DNA from 2 places in the Micromonospora sp. DH13 genome. Region 1 is predicted to be linked to the other one. Evidence: riboswitches for the same ligand, from Rfam matches in the RefSeq annotation. Region 1 holds a riboswitch; the other holds the start of a gene.
The links. A riboswitch is a leader RNA that binds a small molecule or an ion and turns the genes downstream of it on or off. The one in region 1 is predicted to bind thiamine pyrophosphate.

Region 1 (14,345 bases):
GTCGGTGGAGGTGAGCACCACCGGAACCGTGCCGGCGTGCCAGCCGTCGTCGTTCGCCGGGGCGAACGCCGCCGAGCTGACCGGCGCCGTGGCGTCGATCTTCACGGCGACCTTCTTGGCCTCCTCCACGTTGCCGGCCTTGTCGGTCGACCGGAACCGCACCTCGTGCGCGCCGTCACCGGTGACCTGCACCGGCTCGGTGTACGCGGTCCACGTGGTGGCACCGTCGAGCTGGTACTCGGTGGCGGCCACCCCGCTGCCGCCGGCCTCGTCGGCCGCCGCGAGGGTGACCGTGACCGGCGCGGTGTGCCAGCCCTCGGTCGGGGTGCCGGAGACCGTGGCGGTGGTCACCGGCGCGGCCGTGTCGGCCACCTTGGTGGAGAGCCGGAAGTAGTCGAACGACGCGGTCTTCGACGTGGCCGCGTTGGCCCCGAGGGTGAACAGACCGATCTTCGGGGTGGCCCCGACGGCGGTGTTGCTCACCGTGCCGAGCGTCGTCCACTCCTGCCCGTCAGCCGAGTACGACCCGGTGAAGTCGTTCCCGGTGCGCGCCACCCGCAGGTACCACACGCCCGAGGTCAGGTTGGAGACCTGCGGCTGCGGGTTCTGCACGGTACCGCCGACCTCGCTGCGGAACTCGAGCCGCCGGGAGACCGTCTGACCGGCCTGGTTGTCCACGATGAAGTCGAACTTGACGTAGTTGTCGTCGTCGGCGTGGACGATCAGACCCGCCTGCTGGTACTGCTCGGCCAGCAGGCTGCCGTCGACCTTCGTCTCCAGGGTCCAGTCGCCCGAGGGCGCGGTCTGGAGGATGAAGTTCGTCGGGCCGGTGTTGCCGGTGCCGTAGATGTCACCCTTCGGCACGTCGATCTGCAGCGTGCCACCGGTCACCCGGTAGGTGGCCGCGTCCTCCCGCAGGATCGCGTTCCAGCGGCACTTGTCGAGCGCGGTGCCGCCGAACTCGTCCGACGGGTCGACCGGGCCGGCCGGCTCGTCGGGCGTGACCTGGAAGAAGTCGAACTGTGCGTCCACCACCGGGGCGGTGGTGCCGCCGTTGAGGGCGAACAGGCCGATCCGGGGGTTGCTGATCCCGGCGAGCGCGGCGGACCGGCCGACCGGGGTGAACGTGGTCCCGTCGCCGGACATCTCCGCCGTCAGGTTGGTGCCGTCGCTGGTCATCCGCAGCCAGATGGTGTCACCGGCCGGCGCGGCGGTGGCGTCCGCCCCCTCGTTGCGGGGCGACCCGGCCGTCTCCCGGATGAACTCCACCCGGCGGGAGCCGGAGTAGAGCAGGTCCAGCTTGGCGTAGTTGTCGTCGTCGCCGTAGATCAGCAGGCCGGCCTGCTGGTAGTTGGCGGTGACGGGCAGCGTGACCTTCGTGGTGGCCTGCCAGGACCCGCTGGGCGCGGGCTGGAGGACCAGGTTGGTGGCGCCGTTGGTCGTGCCGTACAGGTCACCGGAGGCGGTGGGCAGCCGCAGCGACCCGCCGGAGACCGAGTAGAGCTGGTTCTCCCGGACCACGGTCCAGCGGTCCTTGTCCAGGCTGGTGCCGACGAAGTCGTCCGAACGCGCCCCGAAGCAGGACGTGTTGGCCGCCTCCACCTTCACCGGGACGGTCACGTACGCCTTCGCGCCCCGGGCGTCGGTCACCGTCAGGGTGGCGGTGAAGGTGCCCGGCACGGTGTACGTGTGGGTGGCGTCGAGGGTCGACGCCGTCTTGCCGTCGCCGAAGTCCCAGGCGTACGTCAGCGGGGTGTCGCCCTCGGCGTCGGTGGCCGTGCCGTCGAAGGCGACGGTGACCGGCGCGATGCCGGTGGTCGGCGTCGCCGTGGCGCTGACCTGCGGCGGCGCGTTCTCGGTGACGCCGCGGCCGATGAAGTCCATCCAGTTGACGTTGAACAGCGAACCGGTGCCGCCGGCCGGGTCCTTGGCGAGGAAGTACAGCGTGCCCTCAGCCGGACCGGTGACCGGCGCGGTCACGTCGACGAACTGCTGCCAGCCGCCGGTGCCGGGCACGTCCGCGGACGCGACCAGCGGGCCGTCGACCGTGCCCGAGCGGACCTCGATCCGCCCGCCCTGGACCGACGAGGCCGCCCGGAAGCGGATCGAGTCGATCCCGGTCAGGCTCGCCGGGGCGAGCGACCACCAGTCACCGTCCTCGATGAAGCCGATGTTCTGGTTGCCGCCGGCGGTGTCGGTGGTGGTCTCCTTCTGCACGCCCGGGTCGCCGCCGCCGGTGCTGCCGGGGGCCCGGCCGGTGGCGGTGAAGTACTCGGCCTGCTTGCGCTTGGGCTGGAGCTGCTCGATCGCCCGGCCGGTCAGCTCGCCGGCGCCGCCGGCGCCGCCCTTGTCGGTGTACGTCGCCTCGAAGACGCCGAAGACGTTCGCCTCCGCGCCGTGGCCGGAGGCCAGCGAGGTCTGCACGGTGCCGGTGCAGCCGGTGTGCTGCTCCAGCGGGTGGGCGTGCTCGTCGTGGCCGAGCAGCACCTGGAGCTGGACCCGGTCACAGTCGATGGTGCCGTCCTCCGGGTCGGTCACCTTGATCGTGTACTTGACCTGGTCGCCCCACTCGAAGAACCCGCCGTTCGGCGGGAACTCGATGGTCACCGTCGGGGCGGTGTTGCCGACCGTCACCGGCACGTTCGCCACGGCGGTACGACCCGACGGGTTGGTGACGGTGAGCTGGGCGGTGTAGTCGCCGGCGGTGGCGTAGGTGTGCGTCGGGTTCGCCTCGGTGGAGGTCTGCCCGTCGCCGAACTTCCAGGCGTAGGTCAGCGTGCCGCCGTCGGGGTCGCGGGAACCGGCGCTGGAGAAGTTCACGGTCAGCGGCGCGGGCCCGGAGGTGGGGTCGGCGCTGGCCTGGGCGATCGGGGCCCGGGAACCGGCGGTGTAGTCGATCCGGTAGACCCCGGAGTTGTCGTTGTTGCCGCCGAAGCCGCTGCCCCACTCGATCAGGTAGAGCGCGCCGTCCGGCCCGAACTCGAAGTCCATCGGGCGGACCATGGTCATGCCGGTGAGCAGCTGGTTGATGTCGATCAGCGACTTGCCGTCCTGGCTGACCTGCATCGTGTACATCTTCGACTGGTTCCACTCACCGAGGAGCGCCTTGCCGTCGTAGTACGCCGGCCACTTGCGGTCCGACGTGCTGTCGGCGTCGTACCGGTAGACCGGGCCGCCCATCGGGGCGCCGCCGCCGCCGATCTCGGGGAAGCGCGGGTCACCCGCGTAGCCGTAGTCCACGGTCGCCGGGATGGCCGGCGGCAGGTTGGTCAGGCCGGTGTTGTTCGGCGAGTCGTTCACCGGCGCGGCGCAGTTGAACTTCGCCCCGCTCGGCCCGTTCGGGAAGGTGTAGTCGTTGTACGCCTTGTTGTTGCCGGTGCAGTACGGCCAGCCGTAGTTGCCGGCGGTGGCGACGATGTTCCACTCCACCAGGCCCTCGGGGCCGCGGTCCGGGTTGGCCGAGTTGGCGTCCGGTCCGTAGTCGGCGACGTAGAGGGTGTCGGTCTTCTGGTCGACGCCGATCCGGAACGGGTTACGGAAGCCCATGCCGAAGATCTCGGGACGGGTCTTCGCGGTGCCCGGCGCGAACAGGTTCCCCGTGGGGATCGTGTACGTGCCGTCGTCCTCCGGGTGGATCCGGATCACCTTGCCGCGCAGGTCGTTGGTGTTGCCGGCGCTGCGCTGCGCGTCGTAGTCCTGCCGGCCGGCCCGCTCGTCGATCGGCGTGAACGCGTTCGACTCGAACGGGTTGGTGTTGTCGCCGGTGGCCAGGTACAGGTTGCCCTTCGAGTCGAAGGTCATGCTGCCGCCCGCGTGGCAGCAGGTGTTGCGCTGCGTGTCGACCTGGAGGACGACCTTCTCGGTGGCCTTGTCGATGGCGTCACCGTTGACGGTGAACCGGGACAGGTAGTTGCGGGGGCCGCCACCGGCCGGCGCGTAGTAGAGGTAGATCCACTTGTTGGTGGCGAAGTCCGGGTCGAGGCGGAGGCCGAGCAGGCCGTCCTCGTTGCCGGTGAAGACGTCCAGCTTGGTCGCGGTGACCGTGTTGCTGGTGTCCGGCTTGATGATCTGCACCCGGCCGTCACGCTCGGCGTAGAACACCCGACCGTCCGGAGCGATGTCCAGCTCCATCGGGTTGTTGGTGTTGCTGTCCAGCGTCACCTTGTCGAAGTTCGAGGTCTTCGAGGCGCCGCAGTCGGCCTTCTCCACGCCCGCGGCGGTGCGGATGCCGCCGAGCAGGTGGGTGAGGAACTCGGGCTCGACGTACGACTGCTGGGTGTGGCCGCCACCGGTGTACCAGGCCCGGCCGCCGTCGTAGTCCTGGCACCAGGCGGTGGGGTGGTCGGCGCCCATCGCGCCGCTGCCCGGCGTGTAGGACTTCTCGTCCAGGCTCGCCAGGACGTGCACGTTGGCGCGCGGGTTGGTCCGGAAGTTGTACCACTCGTCGAACCGGGACCACTTGTCCGGCAGCGTGGCCGTGGACGGGTGGGCGTGGTCCTCGACCTTGACGGTGGCCTGCTGGTTGGCGGGGTGGTTGTTGAAGTACGCCCCGACCAGCTTGCCGTACCAGGGCCAGTCGTACTCGGTGTCCGAGGCCGCGTGGACGCCGGCGTAGCCGCCGCCGGCCTTGATGTAGCGCTCGAACGCGGCCTGCTGGTCGGCGTTGAGGACGTCACCGGTGGTCGACAGCCAGATCACGGCCTGGTACTTCGCGAGGTTGGCGTCGTTGAACGCGGCGCCGTCCTCGGTCGTGTCGACGGTGAAGCCGTTGTCGACGCCGAGCTTCTGGATCGCGGCGATGCCGGCCGGGATCGCGTCGTGCCGGAAGGCGGCGGTCTTGGAGAAGACGAGCACCGAGAACGGGTCGGTGGCGGCGGCCGCTACGGGGGCCGCCAGGGGCGCCGCCTGCGCGGCGGCCGGTGCGGCCTGCGCGGGGGTGCCGGCGACCAGGCCGGTGGCGACGAGGGACAGGCTGAGAAGTGAGGAACTCAGGATGCCGCGAGGTATGCGGCGGCGGCGGGATGGAGACACTCCATGCTCCTTTTGTCCGAGCTGGACAGTGGTGGGCTCGGGGAGGACTTCGCCGCAGACCGTCCCCGGTCGGTGCGGTGCCTGGGTCAGACCAGGGCCCAGGCACCTGTAACGTCGGTGCGGGCCGGGCCCGCACCTGTCGGACCGGTACGCGAGGGGGTCGCGTACCGCTGGTCGGTGCGCGGCCACGCCAGGGCCGCTCACCGGTCGGATCGGGTGCGCGACCACGCCAGGAGCCGCGTACCGGTAGGTCGGTGCGGGCCACGCCGAGGCCACGCGCCGAAATATGTCGATCGGTTGAACAAATTAGCGCCGCTGGACTCGTTTCCGGCAAGGCGTCGGCGTGTAACGATTCGGTATCGGCGATCGACCTATCCGGCGCATGCGGAGGAATGGGGAGAAGCGGCTCGCCGGCCGGCTGACCGTGGTCTGGACCACCGGTCGGATCCCTTGGCGGATCAGCCGATTCGTCGTACGGTGACACGGACGTAACCCACGGGAGCCCGGTGTACCGGGCTGAGAGGGGGGCTGGAGCCCCCGACCGTCGAACCTGATCCGGGTAATGCCGGCGCAGGGAGGAGAGTTGCCGTGCCGTCCCTTGGGCGACTGCATCTGATCACCGACACCCGGCCGGGGCGGGACCCGCTCGCCGTGCTGCGCGCCGCCCTGCCGGTGGCCCGCGCCGAGCTGGTCGTCCAGGTCCGCGTCACCGACGACGCCACCGACCGCGAGGCGTACGACCTGGCCCGGCGGGCGGTCGCCCTGTGCGCCCCGTACGAGGCGATGTGCCTGGTCAACGACCGGCTGCACGTGGCGCTCGCGGTCGGCGCGGCCGGCGGCCACGTCGGCGCGGACGACCTGCCGGTCGCGGCGGCCCGCCGGGTCCTCGGCCCCACCGCCGTGCTCGGCGCGACCGCCCGCGCACCGGGGCCGGCCGCCGAGGCGGTGGCCGGCGGTGCCAGCTACCTCGGCGTCGGCCCCTGCCACGCCACCGACACCAAGGCGGGCCTGCCGGACCCGATCGGCCCCGAGGGGGTACGCGCCGTGACCGGGGCCGTGGCGGTGCCGGTGATCGCCATCGGCGGGGTGACCGCCGCGGCGGTGCCGGCGCTGCGCGCCGCCGGGGCGTACGGGGTGGCGGTGGTCGGGGCGCTCTCCGCCGCCGCCGATCCCGCGCGGGCCACCGCCGAGCTGCTCGGGGCGTTGACGTGCTAGCCCGCGCCGAGGTGCCAGCCCGCGCCGACGGGTTAGGAAGGGACCCTTCCTATGCAGAAAGCGTTAACAGGGGGCCCTTCCTTGCCGACGTGGCGGTGGTGGGGGGCGGGGCCGTCGGGCTGGCGGTCGCGTGGCGGTGCGCGGCGCGCGGGCTGCGCGTCACCGTGCACGACCCGGCCCCCGGGTCGGGCGCGTCCCACGTCGCCGCCGGGATGCTGTCGCCGGTCGCCGAGGCCTACTTCGGCGAGCGGGAGCTGACCGGGCTGCTGGTCGCCTCGGCCGCCCGCTGGCCCGCGTTCGCCGCCGAGCTGACCGCCGCCAGCGGCGTCGACCTCGGATACCGCACCGAGGGCACCCTCGTCGTCGGGCTCACCGGCGACGACCTGGCCGAGGCACAGCGGCTCTGGTCGTACCAGCGGGACCTCGGGCTGCCCATCAGCCCACTGCGCCCGTCGGAGCTGCGCGACCGCGAACCGGCGCTCGCCACCCGGGTGCGCGGCGGCGCGGTCGCCCCCGGCGACCACCAGGTCGACCCCCGGCGGCTGGTCACGGCGCTGCGCACCGCCGCTGAGCGGGCCGGCGCGACCCTCGTCACGGGCGCGGTGCGGGCGCTGTCCGACCTGGACGCCAGGGTCACCGTCGTTGCCGCCGGCTGCGGGGCCGCCGCCCTCACCGGGCTGCCGGTCCGGCCCGTCAAGGGCCAGATCCTGCGGCTGCGCGCGCCCGATGGCGGCCCGCCGGGCTTCCGGCACGTCGTCCGGGGGTACGCCGACGGCGAACCCGTCTACCTGGTGCCCCGCGAGGACGGGGAGGTGGTGGTCGGCGCGACCGTCGAGGAACGCGCCGACACCGACGTCACCGCCGGGGCGGTGCTGCGGCTGCTCCGCGCCGCCGTGGATCTCGTCCCCGAGCTGGCCGAGTACGAGCTGGTCGAGGCGACCGCCGGGCTGCGCCCCGGCACCCCCGACAACGCCCCGATCATCGGGCCGCTGCCCGGCCGGCCCGGCGTGCTCGTCGCCACCGGCCACCACCGGCACGGCATCGTGCTCACCCCGGTCACCGCGGACCTCGTCACCGACCTGATCGTCACCGGGCCGACGGCCCCCACGACGGCGGACCCGCTGCTCGCCCCCTGCACCCCCGAACGGTTCGCCGGCCAGCGACTGCCCGGCTGACCGTCGCCGCCCCGACCGACCCGATCGATCCGCGTCACCGATCCGCGTCACCGGTCCGACCGCGCCGCCGCCGACCCGGCCGATCGCGTCCGGCCCGGGCCGGCGCATCCCGTCCCGGTGGCGGGCCGAGGACGCATCCGAGGAGGAACACCCACATGGAACTGACGGTGAACGGCACCGGGCGTACGCTGCCCGCCGGCGCGACCGTGGCCGACGCGGTCGGCCTGGTCACCGACCAGCGGCGCGGCCTCGCCGTCGCGGTCAACGGCGAGGTCGTGCCGCGCGGCGGCTGGCCGGCGACCCCGCTGCGCGACGGCGACCACGTCGAGGTGCTCAGCGCCGCCCAGGGCGGGTGACGACATGTCCCACGAGGGCTCCTCGTTCGAGCTGGGCGGCGTGACGTTCGGGTCCCGGCTCATCCTCGGCACCGGCGGCGCGGCCAGCCTGCACGCGCTGGAGCAGGCGATCCGGGCGTCCGGCACCGAGCTGGTGACGCTCGCGCTGCGCCGCGTCGACACCGCCCCCGGCATGGGCGGCGGGCTGCTCGACCTGCTGGACCGGTGCGGGGTGCGGCTGCTGCCGAACACGGCCGGCTGCTACACGGCCGGCGAGGCGGTGAAGGTGGCCCACCTGGCCCGCGAGGCGTTCGGCACGGACTGGGTGAAGCTGGAGGTGATCGGCGACGAGCGCACGCTGCTGCCCGACGGGGTGGAGCTGCTGCGCGCCGCCGAGACCCTGGTCGCGGACGGGTTCACCGTGCTGCCGTACACGTCGGACGACCCGATCCTGGCGCGGCGGCTCGCCGACGTCGGCTGCGCGGCGGTGATGCCGGCGGGCGCGCCGATCGGCTCCGGCCTGGGCGTGAACAACCCGCACCACATCCGCCTGATCCGGCAGAGCGTCGACGTGCCGGTGATCCTCGACGCGGGGATCGGCACGGCGTCCGACGCGGCGCTGGCCATGGAGCTGGGCTGCGACGCCGTGCTGCTGGCCAGCGCCGTCACCCGCGCCGCCGACCCGGTCGCCATGGCGAGCGCCATGCGGTACGCGGTCGAGGCGGGCCGCCTGGCGGCCGGGGCGGGCCGCATCCCGCGCCGCTTCCACGCGCTGGCCTCCACCCCCGACGAGGGAAGGCCCGCCCTGTGACCCCACCCCCCACCCCGCCCTCTGCCCCGCCTCCCGCCTCACCCCCCACCCCGCCCCTTGCGGATCTTGGAAGGAAATGGCCCCTCCAGGGGCCGGAATCTTCCAAGATCTTGCCACCGACGCCCTGCGGCGTCGTCCTGCTCGCCGATCGGGGAGGGGACGTCATGGGAGGGAGCGCGCCGGGGGCGCTCGTGCGGGTGGTGGCGGGTGCCGTGGCCGGGGGAGTGCGCTGGGTGGTGCTGCGGGAGAAGGACCTGCCCCGCGCCGAGCGGGCCGCGCTCGCCGCCGACCTGCGGCCGATCCTCACCGAGGCCGGCGGCACCCTGCTCGTGGCGGGCCCCGACCCGCTCGGCGGCGACGCCGTGCACCTCCCGGCCGCCGGCCCGTACCCGCCGCCGCGCCCCGACCACGCCCTCGCCGAACCGGTCCATCGCGCCGACCGTGCCGACCGCCCCGGCCCCGCCGGTCGCCCCGGCTACCCCGGCCCCGCTGATCGCCCCGGCCCCGCCGGTCGTCCCCGCCCGTGGCTCGTCGGCCGCTCCTGCCACGACGCGGCCGAGCTGGCGCGACTGACCACCGAGGACTACGCGACCCTCTCCCCGGTGTATCCGAGCAGGTCGAAGCCCGGCTACGGCCCACCCCTCGGGCCGCGGCGGCTCGGCGAGCTGATCCGGTTCAGCCCCGTGCCGGTCCTCGCCCTCGGTGGCATCGAGACCCCGGAGCAGGTGCGCGCCTGCCTGGCGGCAGGCGCGGCGGGGGTGGCGGTGCAGGGCGCGATCATGCGCGCCCCGGAGCCGGCCGAGGCAGCCGCCACGCTGACGACCGCCTGGGCCGAGGCGCGAGCCGGCCAATCGTGCGCGGAGCCCTCCATCGCAACCACCGCCACAGTCCCGACCGCGACCCCGACCACCGACGCGACCACCGACCGCCGAGCGAGCGAGGCGACCAGGTGACCCCGACGACCGTGCTCACCATCGCCGGCTCAGACTCCGGCGGGGGCGCCGGCATCCAGGCCGACCTCAAGGTCTTCGCGGCGCTCGGCGCGTACGGCACCAGCGTCCTCACGGCCGTCACCGCACAGAACACCCGGGGCGTGGACGCCGTCCTGCCGCTGCCGCCGCGCACGGTCACCGAGCAGCTCGACAGCGTGCTCGGCGACTTCCGGGTGCGGGCGGTGAAGACCGGGATGCTCGGCAACCCGGCCGTCGCCGACGCGGTCGCCGACGCCGCGCGGGCGGGACGCCTGCCGCACCTCGTCGTCGACCCGGTGCTCGTCGCCACCAGCGGGCACCGGCTCGGCGTGGCCGAGGCGGTCGAGCGGCTGCTGCCGTACGCCGAGGTGGCGACGCCGAACTGCGCGGAGGCCGCCGCCCTCACCGGACGCCCGGTGACCACGGTCGAGGAGATGGTGGCCGCCGCCGAGGCCCTCGCCGCCGGCGGCCCGGCGCACGTGGTGGTCACCGGCGGCGATGTGGACGCGGCCGGCGAGTCGGTGGACGTGCTGGTCGGCGGCGGGGCGACCACGCTGCTGCGCGCCCGGCGGGTGCGCACCCGGCACAGCCACGGCACCGGCTGCTCGTTCTCGGCGGCGATCGCCGTGCGGCTGGCGGCCGGGGACCCGGTGCCGGCGGCGGTCGCGGCCGCCAAGGAGTACGTCACCCGCGCGCTGACCGGCGCACGGGACTGGGAACTGGGCGCGGGACGCGGCCCGCTGGACCACTTCGGCTGGTCCTGACCACCACCTGGGAGGCAGTCATGCAGGCACGACGCAAGGTCTACGTCGAGGGGGCCCGGCCGGACGTCCGGGTGCCGTTCGCCGAGGTCGACCTGACCGGCGACAACCCGCCGGTCCGGCTCTACGACACCTCCGGCCCCGGCTCCGACCCCGAGGTGGGGCTGCCGCCGCTGCGCGGGCCGTGGATCGCCGGGCGCGGCGACGTCGCGCCGGTGCGGGGGGCGGGCACCCCGCTCGCGGGGGCGGACGGGAAGCGCCCGACGCAGCTCGCGTACGCGCGGGCCGGGGTCGTCACCCCGGAGATGGAGTTCGTGGCGATCCGGGAGGGGATGGCCCCGGAGTTCGTCCGCGACGAGATCGCCGCCGGCCGGGCGGTCCTGCCGCTCAACGTCAACCACCCGGAGTGCGAGCCGGCGATCATCGGCAAGGCGTTCCTGGTGAAGGTCAACGCCAACATCGGCACCTCGGCGGTCACCTCCTCGGTGGCCGAGGAGGTGGAGAAGCTGACCTGGGCCACCCGGTGGGGCGCGGACACCGTGATGGACCTGTCCACGGGCAAGCGGATCCACGAGACCCGCGAGGCGATCGTGCGCAACTCGCCGGTGCCGATCGGGACGGTGCCGATCTACCAGGCCCTGGAGAAGGTCGGCGGCGACCCGGTGAAGCTGAGCTGGGAGGTGTTCCGCGAGACGGTGATCGAGCAGGCCGAGCAGGGCGTCGACTACATGACGGTGCACGCCGGGGTGCTGCTGCCGTACGTGCCGCTGGCCGTGGACCGGGTGACCGGGATCGTCTCCCGGGGCGGGTCGATCATGGCGGCCTGGTGCCTGGCGCACCACGAGGAGAACTTCCTCTACACCAACTTCCGCGAGCTGTGCGCGATCCTCGCCCGCTACGACGTGACGTTCTCCCTCGGCGACGGGCTGCGCCCCGGCTCCATCGCCGACGCCAACGACGAGGCCCAGTTCGCCGAGCTGCGCACCCTCGGCGAGCTGACGAGGATCGCCTGGGAGTACGACGTGCAGGTGATGATCGAGGGCCCCGGCCACGTGCCGATGCACAAGATCAAGGAGAACGTGGACCTCCAGCAGGAGTGGTGCCACGAGGCCCCGTTCTACACCCTCGGCCCGCTGACCACCGACATCGCCCCCGCGTACGACCACATCACGTCGGCGATCGGCGCGGCGATGATCGGCATGTTCGGCACCGCGATGCTCTGCTACGTCACGCCCAAGGAGCACCTCGGCCTGCCCGACCGGGACGACGTGAAGGCCGGCGTGATCGCGTACAAGATCGCGGCGCACGCGGCGGACCTGGCCAAGGGCCACCCCGGCGCGCAAGCGTGGGACGACGCGCTGTCGAAGGCGCGGTTCGAGTTCCGCTGGTCCGACCAGTTCAACCTCTCGCTGGACCCGGAGACGGCGCGGTCGTACCACGACGCGACCCTGCCGGCCGAGCCGGCAAAGACCGCGCACTTCTGCTCGATGTGCGGCCCGAAGTTCTGCTCCATGAAGATCACCCAGGAGCTGAAGGAGTACGCGGCGCGCGGCATGCAGGACAAGTCGGCGGAGTTCGTCTCCTCCGGCGGCCGGGTGTACCTGCCGCTGGCCTGACCCCGGCCCGCCCGCGCCCCGCCGGGCTGGCTTTGCCGGCGCCCGGCGCCCGGCGCCCGGCGCCCGTGGCGCCCGGAGCCCGGCGCCATGTCGGCGACGTGGGGGTGTCCCGTCGGGGCTGACCCCGCCACGTCGCCGACATGGCGGCGGGGTCAGTCCCGGTGGTGCCGGCCGGAGGGGCGCAGCGAGCGCCGGTCGGCGTCCGTCGACCCACCGTCCTCGCCCGACACGGGGCGGGCGAGGCCGGTGACCCAGTCGACGTACTCCTCGTCCTGCGCCGGCAGCGGTTCCGGGTCGTGGCGGTCGTCCCGCTCGGCCGCCGGGCCCACGTCGTCTCCCGCCCGCGTCCGGCCGCGCCGGAAGAGGGGCCGCAGGAGCCGGGACCGGCCGGCGGGCGCGTCCTCCGGAGACGTACCGGCATCTGCGGGGAGGGCGGCATCGGGCTCGCCGGCCGGGGCCGGTCCCGCCCCGTCGGCGGGGGCCGCGCCGGTCGTCCTCGCTGCGGCCTGCCAGAGGCCGCCCGGTTCGCCCGGTTCGACCGGTTCACCGCGTGGAAGCTGCGTCTCGCCGACCACGTGGCGCTCGGACGCCGGCCTGGCGAACCGCCGGGCGGCGTTGCCGAACGCGTCCCAGCTCGCCGCCTGGTCGAGGTCGGGCAGGGGCAGCCGGGGGCGGGGCCGCAGGGCCGGCTCGGTGGCCTGGCCGGTCAGGGCCGGGTCGATCAGCTCGCCGGTCGGGACGGGGTCGCTCAGTCCGCCGGTCAGGGCCGGGTCGATCAGTCCGCCGGTCGGGACGGGGTCGCTCAGTCCGCCGGTCGGGACCGGGTCGCTCAGTCCGCCGGTCAGGGCCGGGTCGGCGGCCTCGCCGGTCCTGTTCACGCTGGTGGCCTCGCCCGCCGACGCGGCGGGGACCTGACCTGCGGCGGCGACCTCACCGGCCTGGGCGGGGCCGGCGGCCTCGCCGGCTTCGGCGAAGGTGACGGGCTCGCCGGCTTGGGCGGCGGCGGGCTCGCCAGCCGGGGTGGTGTCGACGACCCCGCCGCTCGGGGCCGGATCGGTCGCCCCGCCGGTCCCGGTCGCCTCGCCGGTCCTGGCGGCGTCGGTGGGCCTGGCCGCGTCGGTGGGTCGGGCGGCGGTCGTGCCGGAGGCCATCGGCCACTCCCAGTGGGCGGGGGGAGCGCCCGCCGGACCGTCGACCCCGACCCGGCCCTCGTCGCCCCGACTGCGGGGGCCTCCGCTGCGGGCGGCGTCGCCGGTGCGGTCGTCCGGCAGCGGGTCGCCGATGGTCGCCGGGACCCGGCGGGCCGTGGTCACGCCCGGCGGGGCGGCCAGGTCGGCCGGGCCGTCGGGCCCGTCAGCGTCGCCGGCCACCGGCGGGGTGGGCCCGGTCGGCAGCGGCCGGAGGATGTCCGTCGGCTCGATTGCGCCCTGCTGCCCGCCCGCGCGGGGCGAGCCGGGCAGGCCGACGCCGCGTCCCCTGGTCAGGCCGGCGGCGCGCATCCCGGACAGGGCCGCGCGGAGCGTCCCGGGCGGGCGGGCGCCGAGCGCTCCGGGCAGGGGCGCACCCCCGGCCCGGGCCAGGTCGGCCGCCGGCACACCGGCCGCGGGATCGACGCCGGCCGGCCCGTCGGCCAGCGGGTCGGCGCTGGCGGGGCGGGCGAAGAGGGGCCAGCGGGCCAGGGCGGCGGCCGTGGCGCCGAGCAGGCCGGTGGCGACCGCGAGCAGGGCACCGTAGTAGGGCGCGAGCTGGTACCGGTCGGCCGAGTCGCCGGGGCCGGCGGTCAGGTAGGCGAAGGCGACCAGCACGGGGCCCGCCGCCCCGGTCGCGCCGGCGATCAGCGGCGGGTGCCCACGTCGGCGGGCCAACGCGCCGGAGGCCGCGCCCGCGAGCAGGGCCACCAACGGCAGGACGATGGTGGCCAGCCCCTGCGCCGCGTCGGCGGCGAGCCAGCCCGGCTCGAACACCCCCAGGCGTACGGTCGGCAGCGGGCCGGTGCCGGCGAGGGCCGGCAGGGCCGAGACCAGGGCGACGAACCAGACCGTGCCGGCGACCGCCGCGACGTTCCAGCCCAGCGGTGGGCGCAGCAGCACGGCGAGCGCCGCGCCGGCACCGACCACCGCGCCGAGGGTCGCGCAGATGCCCATCGCCCAGACCGGGTCCACGCTGTTGAGCTGGGTGGCCCGGGCCGGCTGCATGCACAGCGGCGCGACGACGGTCGCGCCCAGGGCCGCCGCGCCGGCCAGGGCGAGCCGCCCGGTCGTGGTGCCGGTGACCGGGTCGGCGCTGACGAGCCGCTCGGTGACCACCGCGCCGACCACGGCGGCGAGCGCCGCGCACCAGCCCACCCAGACGAGCTGGGCGGGCCACCGGTTGACGGTGGCGTCGGTGAAGTCGCCGGCGATCCGCACGATGCCGAAGCCGTACGCGACG
Region 2 (14,345 bases), on a different contig from region 1:
CGCGACGATGTAGACGTCCTTCTGGAAGTCGCTGGTCCTGGTGAAACCGTTGCTGAACGGCAGCGTCAGCAGGAACGCGAAGAGGATCTGCACACCGGTCTGCGCGACCCGCAGCTCCTGGAGCAGGTCGGCGAAGTTGCGCTGCCAGCGCTGCCGCTCGGTTTCCTTGGACACGCGTTACCTCCGGGGGCGACGGTACTGCCGGCGGGTGCGGCCCGCCGGCAGCATCGCCATTGCCCGATCGGATCGACGACGAAACCCATTCACGCCCGCGCCCGCGCGGGACGGCGGGGCGCGGCCGGGCCCGATCGGAAGCGGTCACGCCCCCCGGCGGATCCGGCCCGCGTACCGGGCCTCCAGGGCGTCGTTGTGCGCGTCGCCGCCGGCGATGTTGGCCGACAGGTAGACCGGGGGCGGCTCCCCCGCCGCGAGCAGCCGGGCCACCACCTCGACGGTGACCTGCTGCGCGAGCAGGGCCGCCGTGATCGAGGAGACCGCGCCGACCGCGCCGCCGCCGGGCAGCGGCAGGGTCGCGTCGCCGTACGGTGCGCCGTTGTCCAGCACCACGTCGGCGAAGTCGGCCAGCTTGCGCCCCGACGGGTGCCGGGACGCCATCCGCGCCGAGTGCTGCGCCGACGTGATGGCGACCAGTCGGTGCCCCCGCCCGGTCACCAGCGCCGCGAACTCCACGATCGCCCCGTTGACCCCGGAGTTGGAGGCCACCACGAACACGTCGGACGGGTGGACCGGGGCCAGCTCGTAGAGGCGGTGGGCCACCGCCGGATCCCGCTCCAGCAGCGGGCCCAGGACGTCGACCGGGGCCCCGCCGCGCAGCACCACGTCGCGCAGCGCGATCCGGTTGGTCGGCACCAGGCCGCCGGCCCGGCCGGCGATCTCCATGGCGAGGGCCTCGGAGTGGCCCGTGCCGAACGCGTGGACCACCCCGTCGGCGCGCAGCGCGTCGGCGATCAGGTCGGCCGCCCGGCCCACCGCCTCCCGCTGGCTGGCCGACACCCGGCCGATCGTCTCCGTCACCACCGCCAGGTAGTCCTCGGCGCTGACCGTCATGCGTCGTCCTCCGTCCCCCGGCTGCCGTCCGGCGTCTCGCCGGTCCCGTCGGTCCTTGTCCGGCCGCCGGCCACCGTTGCCCGGTGGCGGGCCAGCCAGTCCACCGCGAAGTCGACCGCGGCCCGCTGGCGCATCAGCCGCCCCGTCCCGTCGCCGACCGGGCCGACCCGCACCGCGCCGGTCGCCTCCAGCGCCGCCCCGAGCCGGGGGAAGTCGCTCTCGTCGAGCACGATGTCGTCCCACCCCGCCCAGCGCCGGCCGCCGTCCGGGGTGCGCACCGCCGCGCCCTCCCGTCGCCTCGGTGGGGCGGGCTGCCGGTATTCGGCCAGGTGCAGCGACGTGTTCGAGTCGTGGCCGACGCCGAGCAGCAGCACGTCGGCGTCGGCGTCGTAGAGCCGGCCCAGCGGCGAGTCCTCGCCGAGCATGCCGGCCAGCCGGTGCCCGGCCACGATCCGCTCGGCGGCGGGCCCGAGGGCGGCGAAGGAGACCTGCGGGTGGTCGCTGCGCCGGGCACCCGGCCAGCCCCGGACGGTCTCGGCCAGCGCCCCCATGAACCGGCTCGGGGTGACCGCCGGGTCGAAGCCGGGCGTCTCGGCCCGGATCACCGGCCACCACTGCGCCGGCACCGGCGGGTTGGTCCATTCGGCCGGGTCGCTGTTCTCCGGCGTGTGGGTGGGCACCACGACCGTGCCCCGCTCGCCGAGCACGTCGCGCAGCGCGAGCGCCACCGCCTGCGCGCCGCCGCAGACGAACCCGAGCGCCTTCAGCCCGGCGTGCACGAGCACCACCGTGCCCGGGCGTACCCCCAGGTCGGTGAGCTGCGCGGCGAGCGAGGCGCGGGTGTGCGGCCGGGCGGCCGGTGCCGGCGTCATCGGGCCGTGGCCGTGCGGGCCAGGATCGCCTCGGCCAGCGGGCCGGGTGCGGCGTCGGGGATCCAGTGCGACACCCCGGCCAGCGTGACGGGGCGGTAGTCGCCGGTCACGTGGGCGGCGCAGGCCCGGGCGGCGACCCGGCCGACCGCCGTGTCCCGGTCGCTCCACACGTACGTGGTCGGCACCGACACCGGCCCGACCGCCGCGAGGTCCTTTCCGGACATCGCGCGGTACCAGTTCAGGGCGGCGGTCAGCGCGCCCGGGGCGCGCATCGGGTCGGCGTACCGGGCGACCCGGGCGGCGTCGCCGATGCCGCCGAGCAGCCGGCGCAGGGCGACGGCCCGGAACGCCAGCAGCACCTTCTCGGCCTTGCCGGGCTTGCGGAACAGCGCCATGTACGACGAGCGGGCCTTCTGCTCGGTGTCGGTGGCCAGCGCGTGGGCCATCGCGGCGGGGTGCGGGACCGACACGGCGGTGAGGGTGCGCACCCGGTCGGGGTGGGCGGCGGCCAGTCCCCAGGCGACGATCGCGCCCCAGTCGTGCCCCACCACGTGGGCCGCGTCGACGCCCAGCGCGTCGAGCACCGCCGCCGCGTCGGCGACCACCTCGGGAATGCGGTACGCCTCGGCCTCCGCCGGCCGGGCGCCGGGCGAGTAGCCGCGCTGGTCGAGCGCGTACGTGCGCAGCCCAGCGGCGTGCAGCGCCGGCGTGACCTCGTCCCACTCGCCGCTGTGCTGGGGGAAACCGTGCAGCAGCAGCACCGGCTCGCCGTCGGCCGGCCCGCCGGCGTGCACCTCGAACGTCAACCCTCGCGCGTCGACCCGCATGATCGGCAGCCTACCCAGGCCGGGGCCGGTCACTCGTACTGGTTTCTCGGGGCGGGCACCTCCCGCCAGGACTCCACGGCGAGGTAGGGGATCTCGGCGTCGTTGACCGGGTCCCGCCCGACCCGGTCGCTGTAGCGGCCGGTGACCTCGACCCAGGTGTCGGGCGGCAGGCCCAGGGGCACGTCGCCGGTCATGCCCAGCTTGACGGGGCGGCCGTCGGCGGCGCAGCAGGAGAGCACCATTCGGGCCAGGATCGGCTGCCCGTCGGGGCCGGGCGCGATGAACCCGGTGAGCCGGACCCGCCGCTCGCCGATCGACGCGCCCCGCTCGAACAGGGCCCGGGAGGCGTAGTCGAGGACGGTGACCGGGGCCGGGTCGCCCGGCGGCAGCGGCGGGTAGTCCGACTGCTGCTGGCCGGCGAGCGCGGTGCCGGCCTGGCCCACCGCGTACGAGCCGAGGGCCGGCGGGGCGACCAGCAGCAGCCCGAGCACGGGCAGCAGGAGCAGCCAGCCGACGCGCGGCCCGTGGTGGCCGTGCCCGTGCCCGTCGTCGTCCTCCGCGTGCCCGCCCGTCCCGGGCCCGTCGTCGGCCCCGTGGGCGTCGCCGCGCGGCGTGGGGCGCAGGTCGTACCACAGGGTCATGACGGCGGCGGCGATCAGCACGAGCCCGGCGGCGATCAGGAACGGCCGCAGCCCCTCCTTGACGTAGCGCAGGTAGAGGTCGGTGACGCTGGCCCGGACCACCGCGCCGCCGAGCAGCAGCAGGACGACGGCCTGCGCCTGCCGGTTCACAGCAGCACCGCCCCGGCGAGGCTGGCCACCCCGACGGCGACCACGAACGTCGCCGGGGCGAACCGGACCGCGAACCGGCGGCCGAAGACGCCGGCCTGCATCGAGATCAGCTTGAGATCGACCATCGGACCGACCACCAGGAAGACGAGACGGGAGGTGAGGGAGAACTGCGACAGCGACGCCGCGACGAAGGCGTCGGCCTCCGAGCAGATGGACAGCAGCACGGCGAGCACGGCCAGGGCGAGCACCGACAGCACCGGCTTGTCGGCCAGGGTCTGCAGCCAGCGCTCCGGCACCAGCACGTTGATGCTGGCGGCGGCCATCGCGCCGACGACCAGGAAGCCCCCGGCGTGCACGACGTCGTGCCGCACGGCCGCCCAGAAGGCCGCGCCGCGCGACGCCCCGTCCAGCTCGGGCCGGCGCGGCAGCCGGATCCAGTCGGCGCGGCCGAGCCGCAGCCAGAGCCACCCCATGACCATGGCGACGACCAGGCTGGCCACCGCCCGGCCGAGCACCATCTCCGGTGCGCCGGGGAAGGCGACGGCGGTCGCGGCGAGCACGACCGGGTTGACCGCCGGGGCGGCGAGCAGGAACGCCAGGGCCGCCGCCGGGGTGACGCCGCGCCGGATCAGCGACCCGGCGATCGGCACCGAACCGCACTCGCAGCCGGGCAGCACCACGCCGGCGGCGCTGGCCACCGGCACCGCGAGGGCCGGGTGCCGGGGCAGCGCCCGGGCCCAGAACGAGCGCGGCACGAAGACCGCGATCACCGCCGAGAGCAGCACCCCGAAGACGAGGAACGGCACGGCCTGCACCAGCACCGAGACGAAGACCGTCGTCCAGGTCTGCAGCCGGGGCGCGGACAGCGCGTCGGCCAGCGGCGCGCGGAACACGATCAGGAGGACCAGCAGCGCGGCCAGCACCTCGACCGAGCCGATCCGGCCGCCGAGCGACCGTCGCGGCCCGCCCGACGCCGCCTCCCCCTGGGGTACGTCCGGCCCGTCCCCGCCGCCCGGCCCCGTCGCCGGGGCCCGCCCGTCGGGGCCGGCGGGCGGCGCGGAGCTGTCGGTCGTCGACGCCACGGTCTGCTCCCTGGAGGCGGGTGAGGTTCGGCGGCGCGACACTATCGCGCCCAGCGGGCCGGGTCGATGGACGACGCCGAAACGGCGGTGACCGGGTTCCGGGATCCTCCCTCGTGAGCTGCGGAAAGATCACTTTGCCCGGTGATCTTCCCGGGTGTTAGCGTCGGGGAGACAACTTCACATCCGACAGGGGAGCGCACAGCGCTGAGAGTGCGGGCACCGCCCGCAGACCCTCGAACCTGATCTGGGTAATGCCAGCGCAGGGAGTTCGGTCGACCTCCAGCCGCGTCGACGTCCGGTGCACCGGGCGCGGCGTGCGTCTTCTCCTGGTTCGTCAAGGACTGGGAGCCACCATGAACCACACCGACAGCAACCGCTGGCGCACGATCGACATCGTGGTCGCCTCGGTGATCGCCGTCGCCTTCGGCGTCATCTTCTGGGCCTGGGGCCTGGTCTGGAGCGCCACCGAGGGGGCGTTCGCGTTCTTCCCGCCCGCGCAGACCCTGCTCTACGGGGTCTGGCTGATGCCGGCCGTGCTCGGCGGCCTGGTGATCCGCAAGCCGGGCGCGGCCCTGTACTGCGAGACCGTCGCCGCCGTCCTGTCCGCCCTGCTGGGCAGCCAGTGGGCCGGCACGGTGATCCCGCAGGGCATGGTCCAGGGCCTCGGCGCGGAGCTGGCGTTCGCCGCGTTCCGCTACCGCTCCTTCCGGCTGCCGACCGCGCTGCTCGCCGGGGCGCTCACCGGCGTCGGCGCCGCCCTGTTCGACTTCCTCGTGTGGAACGCCGAGTACGACCTGACCGGCTACCGCCTCCCGTACGCCCTGCTCACCGTGGTGAGCGCCACGATCATCGCGGGCGCGGGCGCGTGGGCCCTCCTGCGCGCCCTGCTCACCACGGGCGCCCTGGACCGCTTCCCCGCCGCCCGCGCCCGCACCCCGATCTAGCGCGCGGTTCCACATGTCGATCAAGAGGTTTGCGTCAGCCGAGCGCGCTCTCCTGACGCGAACCTCTTGATCACCGACGGCGGGCGGAGGGGGCGGGGAGGCATGGCGGTACGGGCGCGGGTGGTGTTGCGGGGGTTCGGGTGGCGGCACGCCGGGCGGCGGGCCTGGGCGGTGCGCGGGGTGGACCTGAGCGTCGAGGCCGGCGAGCGGGTGCTGCTGCTGGGGCCCTCCGGGGCCGGCAAGAGCACGCTGCTGGCCGCGCTGGCCGGGCTGCTGTCCGACGACTCGGGCGAGCAGGAGGGCACCGTCGAGGTCGACGGCGTCGACCCCCGCGCCGACCGGGACCGGGTCGGCATCGTCTTCCAGGACCCGGAGAGCCAGCTCGTGATGGCCCGCTGCGGCGACGACGTCGCGTTCGGGCTGGAGAACCGGGGCGTGCCCGCCGGTGAGATCTGGCCCCGGGTGGACGAGGCGCTGCGCCGGGTCGGCTTCCCGTACGACCGGGACCGCCCGACCGCCGCCCTCTCCGGCGGCGAGCAGCAGCGGCTCGCGCTGGCCGGGGCGCTCGCCCCGCGGCCGGGGCTGCTGCTGCTCGACGAGCCGACCGCCAACCTCGACCCGGCCGGGGCGGCGCTGGTCCGCCGGGCCGTGGCCGACGCCGTCACCGCCGACACCGCGCTGGTCCTGGTCGAGCACCGGGTCGCCGAGGCGCTGCCGCTGGTCGACCGGGTGGTGGTGCTGGAGCCGGGCGGCGGCGTCCGCGCCGACGGGCCGCCGGAGGCCGTCTTCGCCGCACACGGCGACGCGCTCGCCGCCGAGGGGGTCTGGGTGCCCGGCCGGACGGTGCCGCCCCGGCGGGCCACCGCCGCCTGCGGCGCGGCGCTGCTCACCGCCGACGGGGCCGGCCTGCCGCCCCGCCTCGCCCCGACCGACCTGGCGGTACGCGCCGGCGAGGCGCTCGCCGTCCTCGGCCCGAACGGTGCGGGCAAGTCGACGCTGGCGCTGCTGCTCGGCGGCCTGCTGCGGCCCGGGGCGGGGCGGATCGAGGCGACCCGGGAACTGGCCGGGCGGGACGCCGCCACCGCGCCGCACCGCTGGCGGGCGCCCGCCCTGGCCCGCCGGATCGGGTCGGTCTTCCAGGACCCGGAGCACCAGTTCGTCACCGGCACGGTCTACGACGAGCTGGCCCTCGGGCCGCGCCGCACCGGCCACGGCGAGGCCGCCGTCCGGGCCACCGTGGACGGGCTGCTGGACCGGCTGCGCCTGGCGCGGCTGGCGCGCGCGAACCCGTACACCCTCTCGGGTGGGGAGGCGCGGCGGCTGAGCGTGGCGACGGCCCTGGCCACCGCGCCCCGCCTGCTGGTCTGCGACGAGCCCACCTTCGGCCAGGACCGGCGCACCTGGCTGGAGCTGGTGGACCTGTTCGCCGAGCTGCGCGACGGCGGGCACGGCGTCGTCGCCGTCACCCACGACGCGGACTTCGTGGCGGCCCTGGCCGACCGGCGGCTCACCCTGACCCGCGACCCGGCCGCGGTGGCGGCGTGACCGGCACCGGGCACCGACGGGCGGTGGCAGCATGATCAGCATCTCTCCGGTGGCCGTGCCCGGCGCCCCGCTGGCCCGGCGCAACCCCGTGGCGAAGGTCGCCGCCGCGCTGGTCTTCTCGTTCACCCTGCTCGCCACCCTCGACCCGGTGGCGCCGGCCGTCGCCATCGGCGTCGAGCTGGCCGTGCTGCCCCTGTTCGGCATCCGCTACGGGGTGCTCGCCCGCCGGGCCGCCCCGCTGCTGCTCAGCGCCGCCGGCATCGTGGTGACCCTGGTCCTGTTCGCCGCCGAGCGCACCGGCCGGACCCTGGTCGAGGCGGGGCCGGTGGCGGTCACCAGCGGGGTGCTGCTGACCGCGCTCGGGCTGGCCCTGCGCATGCTCGCGGTGGCGCTGCCCGGCGTGATCGTCTTCGCCACCACCGATCCGACCGACCTGGCCGACGCGCTGGTGCAGAACGCGAAGGCCCCGGCCCGCTTCGCAATCGGCGCGTTGGCGGCGTTCCGGCTGGTGCCGCTGCTCGGCCAGGAGTGGCAGATGATCAGCATGGCCCGGCGGGCGCGCGGGGTGGACGCCGGCCGCAACCCGGTGGCCCGGCTGCGGCTGTTCGTCTCGACGGCGTTCGCGCTGCTGGTCGGCGCGATCCGGCGGGGCACCCGGCTGGCGGTGGCGATGGACGCCCGGGGCTTCGACGCGGCCACGCCGCGCACGGTCGCCCGGCGGCAGCGGTTCGGCCCCGCCGACGCGCTGCTGGTCGCCGGTGCGGCGGCGCTGGCCGGGGCGGCGCTGGCGGTCAGCGTCGTCCTGGGCACGTTCCGCCCGCTGATCGGCTGACCCGCAGGTCAGGGCGGCGGCTGCGGGGCGGACGCCACCACACTGTGACACCGCGTCGACCACCGGTCCCGGTCCGGCGGGCGGCGCGATACCGTCGCAGCACTACAGGCGACGCGAGAGGTGGCGGGTACGGATGACGCAACAGGCGACGGCGCAGATCGGCGTGACGGGGCTGGCGGTGATGGGCCGGAACCTGGCCCGCAACCTGGCCCGGAACGGGTTCACGGTGGCGGTGCACAACCGGTCGCCGGAGCGGACCCGCAGCCTGGTCGCCGAGCACGGTGACGAGGGGACGTTCGTGCCGTCCGAGTCCCTGGCGGACTTCGTCGGCTCGCTGGAACGCCCCCGCGCCGTGATCATCATGGTCAAGGCGGGCGCACCGACCGACGCGGTGATCGACGAGCTGGTGCCGCTGCTCGACGAGGGCGACATCATCGTCGACTGCGGCAACGCCCACTTCGCCGACACGCGGCGGCGGGAGGAGGCGCTGCGCGCCAAGGGGCTGCACTTCTCCGGCACCGGCGTGTCCGGCGGCGAGGAGGGCGCGCTGCTCGGGCCGAGCATCATGCCGGGCGGCTCCGCCGAGTCGTACGCGAAGCTCGGCCCGATGTTCGAGAAGATCGCCGCGCAGGTGGACGGCACCTCGTGCTGCCGGCACATCGGCCCCGACGGCGCCGGCCACTTCGTCAAGATGGTCCACAACGGCATCGAGTACGCCGACATGCAGCTCATCGCCGAGGCGTACGACCTGCTGCGGGCGGGGCTGTCGGCGAGCCCGGCGGAGATCGCGGAGATCTTCCGGGAGTGGAACACCGGCGAGCTGGAGTCGTTCCTCATCGAGATCACCGCCGAGGTCCTCGGGCACACCGACGCGGCGACCGGCCGGGCCTTCGTGGACGTGGTGCTCGACCAGGCCGAGCAGAAGGGCACCGGCCGCTGGACGGTGCAGAGCGCGCTTGACCTGGGCATCCCGATCACCGGCATCGCCGAGGCGACGTTCGCCCGGTCGCTGTCCGGGCACGCCGGCCAGCGCGAGGCCGCCCGCCGCGCCTTCGGCGACGCCGGGGAGAAGTGGCAGGTCGAGGACCGCGACACCTTCGTCGAGGACGTGCGGCGCGCGCTGCTGGCCAGCAAGATCGTCGCGTACGCGCAGGGCTTCGACCACATCCGCGCCGGCAGCAGCGAGTACGACTGGGACATCGACCTGGGCGGCACCGCCACGATCTGGCGGGGCGGCTGCATCATCCGGGCCCGCTTCCTGGACCGGATCAAGGAGGCGTACGACGCCGAGCCGGAGCTGCCGTCGCTGCTGGTCGCGCCGTACTTCGCCGAGGCGGTCAGCGCGGGCGTGCCGAGCTGGCGGCGGGTCGTCGTCGACGCGGCGCGGGCCGGGGTGCCGACGCCGGCGTTCTCGTCGTCGCTGGCCTACTTCGACGGCCTGCGCGCCGAGCGGCTGCCCGCCGCGCTGCTGCAGGGGCTGCGGGACAACTTCGGCGCGCACACCTACCGCCGGGTGGACCGGGACGGCTCGTTCCACACCCTGTGGGCCACCGAGGGCCGCTCCGAAGTGGAGGCCTGAGCCGCAACGCGCCGGTGCCGCCCCCGAAGCTTCGGGGGCGGCACCGGCGCGGTCGGGTCGGGGAGAACCGGTCGGGTCAGAAGAACCGGCGGCGCTTCGCCTTCTGCGGGCGCAGCAGGTCGGCGCCCCTGGTCAGCATCCGGGTCACGCCGGTCGGGCCGCGCCGGGCCTCCAGCGTGTGGCTGAGCCGGCGCGCGCCGGCCGCCGCCAGCGGCACGGCGACCGCCATGACCGCCCACTGGGCAATCCGCTTCTGAATCATGTGGGTTCACCTCCGCCGTCGTGGCTGTTGCCGGAGGTGATACCCCACCGGCCACGCCGGTAAGCGTCCCTACGGGCCGGTCAGGGCTGCGGCGTCAGGGCTGCGGCCGGTCAGGGCTGCGGCGGGGCGACCGGGTTGGGCAGCGCCCCGCCGAACCGGCGGTCCCGCTGGGCGTACAGCTCGCACGCATACCACAGGTGGCGGCGGTCGAAGTCGGGCCACAGGGTGTCGAGGAACACCAGCTCCGCGTACGCGGTCTGCCAGAGCAGGAAGTTGGAGATCCGCTCCTCGCCGGACGGGCGGAGGAAGAGGTCCACGTCGGGGACCTCCGGGTGGTAGAGGTATTTCGCCACGGTCTTCTCGGTGACCTTGCCAGGGTCGAGCCGGCCCGCCGCCACGTCGCGGGCGATCGCGGCGGCGGCGTCGGCGATCTCGGCCTGCCCGCCGTAGTTGACGCAGAACTGCAGCGTCAGCGTCGAGTTGCCCCGGGACATCTCCTCGGCCGTCTGCAACTCGGAGATGACGCTCTTCCACAGCCGGCCGGCGCGGCCCGACCAGACGACCCGCACGCCCAGCTCGACGAGCTGGTCGCGGCGGCGACGGATGACGTCCCGGTTGAAGCCCATCAGGAACCGGACCTCGTCCGGGGAGCGCCGCCAGTTCTCCGTGGAGAACGCGTACGCCGAAAGGTAGGGGATGCCCAGCTCGATCGCGCCCTCGATGGTGTCGAAGAGGCTGTGCTCGCCCTGCTCGTGGCCCTTGGTGCGGGGCAGCCCCCGCTCCTTGGCCCACCGGCCGTTGCCGTCCATGACGATCGCGACGTGCTTCGGCAGCGCGTCGGCCGGCAGCGCCGGGGGCCGGGCGCCCGACGGGTGCGGAGTCGGCGGCACCGGCTCACGCCGGCCGGCCCTCAACGATCGGATCACTCGGTCTTCCCCCTGTCCACGGCGGCGGCACCGCCGGCCGTCGGGCCACCCCGGTCGACCAGCGGCAGCGAGCGTAGCGCGCGCTCCAGGTGCCACTGCAGGTGCGCCGCGACCAGGCCGCTGCACTCCCGGCGTACGCCGGTCTCGGTGGCGTCGGCGAGCACCCAGTCGCCGGTGGTGAGCGCGGACATCAGGTCGACGGTCGCCGGGGCGGGGTGGGCCGCGCCGGGGGGCCGGCAGTCCGGGCAGACCGCGCCGCCGGCCGGCACGGAGAACGCCCGGTGCCGCCCGGGGGTGCCGCAGACGGCGCAGGCCGTCAGCGCGGGCGCCCAGCCCGCCAGGGCCATCCCCCGCAGCAGGTACGCGTCGAGCACCAGCGTGGTGGCGTGCTCGCCCCGGGCGAGCGACTTGAGCGCGCCGAGGGTGAGCTGGAACAGCCGCAGCGACGGCTCCCGCTCGACCGGGGTGAGCCGCTCGGCGGTCTCGGCGATCGCGCTGGCCGCCGTGTAGCGCGGATAGTCGCCGAGGAACCGCTTGCCGTACAGGTCGATCCCCTCGACCTGGCTGACGCTGTGCAGCGAACTGCCGGTGTTGCCCTTGGGGTCGCCGGCGAGCTGCACGTCGACGTGGCCGAACGGCTCCAGCCGGGCACCGAACTTGCTGGTGGTGCGGCGGACCCCCCGGGCCACCGCGCGCAGCCGCCCGTGCCGGCGGGTCAGCAGGGTGATGATCCGGTCGGACTCGCCGAGCTTCTGCACGCGCAGGACCACCGCGTCGTCGCGGTAGAGCTGTCGGCGGTACCCGGCCATCCGATCATTCTCCCCCGGCCCACGGAATCAGGGTCGAATCGGGGTGCCCGGCGGGTGATCCCCGATGCGCGGCGGGCCGGACCGGCCGTAGCGTGCCGGCCATGGCCTCGCACCCGACCGCCCACGCCACCCGCCCCGCCCGCGCCACCCGCGGCGTCCCCGCCCGCGCCGTCGCGGTCGGGGCCGTCGCCGCCCTGATCCTCCTCGCCGGGTGCGACAACCTGTCGCTGCGCCGGCTGGACTTCGACGACGTCGAGTCGACGCGGATCGCCCGGGTCACCGTGCTGCCCGGCTCGGGCGACGTGACGGTCGTCGGCGGCGGCCCCGCCGGCCAGGTACGGATCAAGCGGGTGCTGCGCTACCACGGCGACCAGCCCGAAGCCCGGTACGAGATCCGGGGCGACGAGCTGGTGCTCGACACCGACTGCGGCTCCCGCTGCACGATCTCCTATGAGGTGAACGCCCCGGAAGGCGTCGCCGTGAGCGGCGCGACCGGGTCGGGCAACGTGACGCTGAGCCGGGTCGGCGAGGTGGACTTCCGGCTCGACTCGGGAAACCTGGAGATCACCCGGGCGACCGGGGCGGTCCGCGCCGAGGCCAGCTCCGGCAACGTCGAGGTCGACGACGTACGCGGCCCGGCGACCCTGCGCGCCTCGTCGGGCGACGTCACGGGCAGCCGCCTCGGCGGCCAGGTGGACGCCGAGACCGATTCCGGCGACGTCACCGTCGAGCTGGCCGCCCCCGCCTCGGTGCGGGCGCACGCCGCCAGCGGCGACGTGCAGCTCGTCGTGCCCGCCGGCCGGTACCGGGTGCGCTCGGACGTCGACTCCGGCGAGGCCGAGCTGGGCATCGTCGACGACCCGGGCGCGTCGCTGCTGCTCGACGTGGCCGCCGACAGCGGCAACGTGACGGTCACCGCGCGCTGAGCTTGAGGGTGTGTTCCTCGGGGGCGCGGGGCGCGGGCAGCACCGCCCGGTCGTAGCCGGCCGGGGCGGGACTGACGGGCACAGGGCGGGCGCCGGCCGGCACGGGGCGGCCGGCGTCAGCCCCGCCCGCCGGCACGGGGCGGCCGGGGGCGGTCCCTCGGGCCGGCACGGGGCGAACGCCACCGGGGAACAGCTCCGGGGGCCGGCGGGCGGCGACGTCCTCGACCCAGCCGACCGCCGCGGTGACCGCGCCGACCAGCGCGAAGACCAGCACCACCCGGATCGCGAGGCCCACCGGGTCCTGATGGGACCAGCCGACCACGTCGACCAGCGGGGTGAGTGCCACCACGAACGGCATGTGCCACAGGTAGACGGTGAGCGCCCGCCGGTTCAGCACCGTCACCGCCCGGCCCGCCACGGCGGACCGGTCCACCCAGGCCGCCGACGCCGGGGCCCGGCCGATCGCCACGAGGATGAACGCGGCCGACCACAACGCGTTGCCCAGCGGGATGTCGTTCAGGTCGTACCCGCGCGACCCGGGGTGGGTGGCGATCCAGGCCGCCCCGGCGACGCCGAGGGCCAGCGCCACCGGGACCAGCACCCGATTGGCCGTACGCCGCAGCAGGCCGTCGTGGTGGGCGAAGCCGAGCAGCCACGCGCCGAAGTAGAGGCCGAACTCCCGCAGCACGGTGGGCGCGGCGGGGAACAGTCCGAACTCGATGGCGGCCAGCAGCGCGTACGGGGCGAGCAGGGTGGGCCACGGGGCCCGCCGGAACAGCCACAGCGCGACGGGCGAGGCGAACACGAACCACAGGTAGTCGCGCAGATACCAGATCACGCTGAGCGCCAGCGCCCCCCAGTAGTTGGCCGGCGGGTCGGCGACCGGGAACGCCCACAGCAGCACCTTCGGTGTCAGCGGCAGCCCGGTGAGCAGCATGGCGGGGACGAAGACGGCGGCCAGCACCCACAGCGAGGGCAACAGGCGGCGCAGCCGCCGGCGTACCGCCGACGGTCCGGACCGGTCCAGCGACGCCGCCATCAGCGAACCGGCGAGCGCGAACATCACCGACATGGCCGGGAAGACCAGGGTCAGCGTGGCCCATCCGGTCACGTGGTAGACGACGACACGGACGATCGCCAGGGCACGGAGCAGGTCCAGGTACCGGTTTCGCATCAGCCGGCTTCCGGTCGGGGGCAGGGGGGAGCTGTCGATCCCTACCCTCCGACCCCCCACCGCAAAACGCCCAGCAAGCCGCCTAGAAAGTGAGAAACGCCATCCTTCTGCCCAGAACCGGAACACCCGCCCCGGGCCGGGGTGGGTGGGTGGGGGTTAGAAGCCCAGTTTGCGGAGTTGTTTGGGGTCGCGTTGCCAGTCCTTGGCCACGCGGACGTGCAGGTCCAGGTAGACGCGGGTGCCGAGCAGTTCCTCGATGTGCCGGCGCGCGGTGGTGCCGACCTCCTTGAGCCGGCTGGCCCGGTGGCCGATCACGATCGCCTTCTGGCTGGGTCGCTCGACGTACACGTCGGCGTAGATCTTCATGAGGTTGCCCTCGGGGATCATCTCCTCCACCACCACGGCGATGGAGTGCGGCAGCTCGTCGCGAACCCCCTCCAGGGCCGCCTCCCGGATCAGCTCGGCGACCAGCACCTGCTCCGGGTCGTCGGTGAGCATGTCGTCCGGGTAGAGCTGCGGCGACTCGGGCAGGTAACCGGTCATCACGTCGACCAGCGTGTCGAGCTGGTGCCCGGAGACCGCGCTGACCGGCACCACGGCGGCGAACTCGCCCAGCTCGCTGACCGCGAGCAACTGCTCGGCCAGCCGCTTCTTGTCCACCAGGTCGGTCTTGGTCACCACCGCCAGCACGGTGGCCTTCAGCTCGGC

Region 2: linked by a shared signal. The riboswitch ahead of LPA42_RS20350 (ECF transporter S component) and the one ahead of LPA42_RS24370 (thiamine phosphate synthase) in region 1 are both predicted to bind thiamine pyrophosphate.

Annotation. Positions count from the first base shown of each region.
Region 1 is NZ_JAHWGR010000029.1:30,284-44,628, reverse strand. Features, by position in the region: gene LPA42_RS24375 (ThuA domain-containing protein) at 1-5,031, opposite strand, end outside; TPP riboswitch at 5,518-5,625, shown strand; gene LPA42_RS24370 (thiamine phosphate synthase) at 5,620-6,246, shown strand; gene thiO (glycine oxidase ThiO) at 6,336-7,421, shown strand; gene thiS (sulfur carrier protein ThiS) at 7,577-7,777, shown strand; gene LPA42_RS24355 (thiazole synthase) at 7,782-8,567, shown strand; gene LPA42_RS24350 (thiamine phosphate synthase) at 8,732-9,520, shown strand; gene thiD (bifunctional hydroxymethylpyrimidine kinase/phosphomethylpyrimidine kinase) at 9,517-10,302, shown strand; gene thiC (phosphomethylpyrimidine synthase ThiC) at 10,323-11,915, shown strand; gene LPA42_RS34235 (hypothetical protein) at 12,068-14,345, opposite strand, start outside.
Region 2 is NZ_JAHWGR010000021.1:72,251-86,595, reverse strand. Features, by position in the region: gene LPA42_RS20380 (DUF6328 family protein) at 1-174, opposite strand, end outside; gene LPA42_RS20375 (sugar isomerase domain-containing protein) at 319-1,068, opposite strand; gene LPA42_RS20370 (aminoglycoside N(3)-acetyltransferase) at 1,065-1,940, opposite strand; gene LPA42_RS20365 (alpha/beta fold hydrolase) at 1,937-2,767, opposite strand; gene LPA42_RS20360 (TIGR03943 family protein) at 2,797-3,558, opposite strand; gene LPA42_RS20355 (permease) at 3,555-4,496, opposite strand; TPP riboswitch at 4,819-4,924, shown strand; gene LPA42_RS20350 (ECF transporter S component) at 4,994-5,584, shown strand; gene LPA42_RS20345 (ABC transporter ATP-binding protein) at 5,687-7,129, shown strand; gene LPA42_RS20340 (energy-coupling factor transporter transmembrane protein EcfT) at 7,161-7,961, shown strand; gene gndA (NADP-dependent phosphogluconate dehydrogenase) at 8,095-9,540, shown strand; gene LPA42_RS20330 (hypothetical protein) at 9,617-9,802, opposite strand; gene LPA42_RS20325 (isoprenyl transferase) at 9,913-10,692, opposite strand; gene recO (DNA repair protein RecO) at 10,725-11,537, opposite strand; gene LPA42_RS20315 (DUF4097 family beta strand repeat-containing protein) at 11,639-12,463, shown strand; gene LPA42_RS20310 (acyltransferase) at 12,450-13,637, opposite strand; gene era (GTPase Era) at 13,794-14,345, opposite strand, start outside.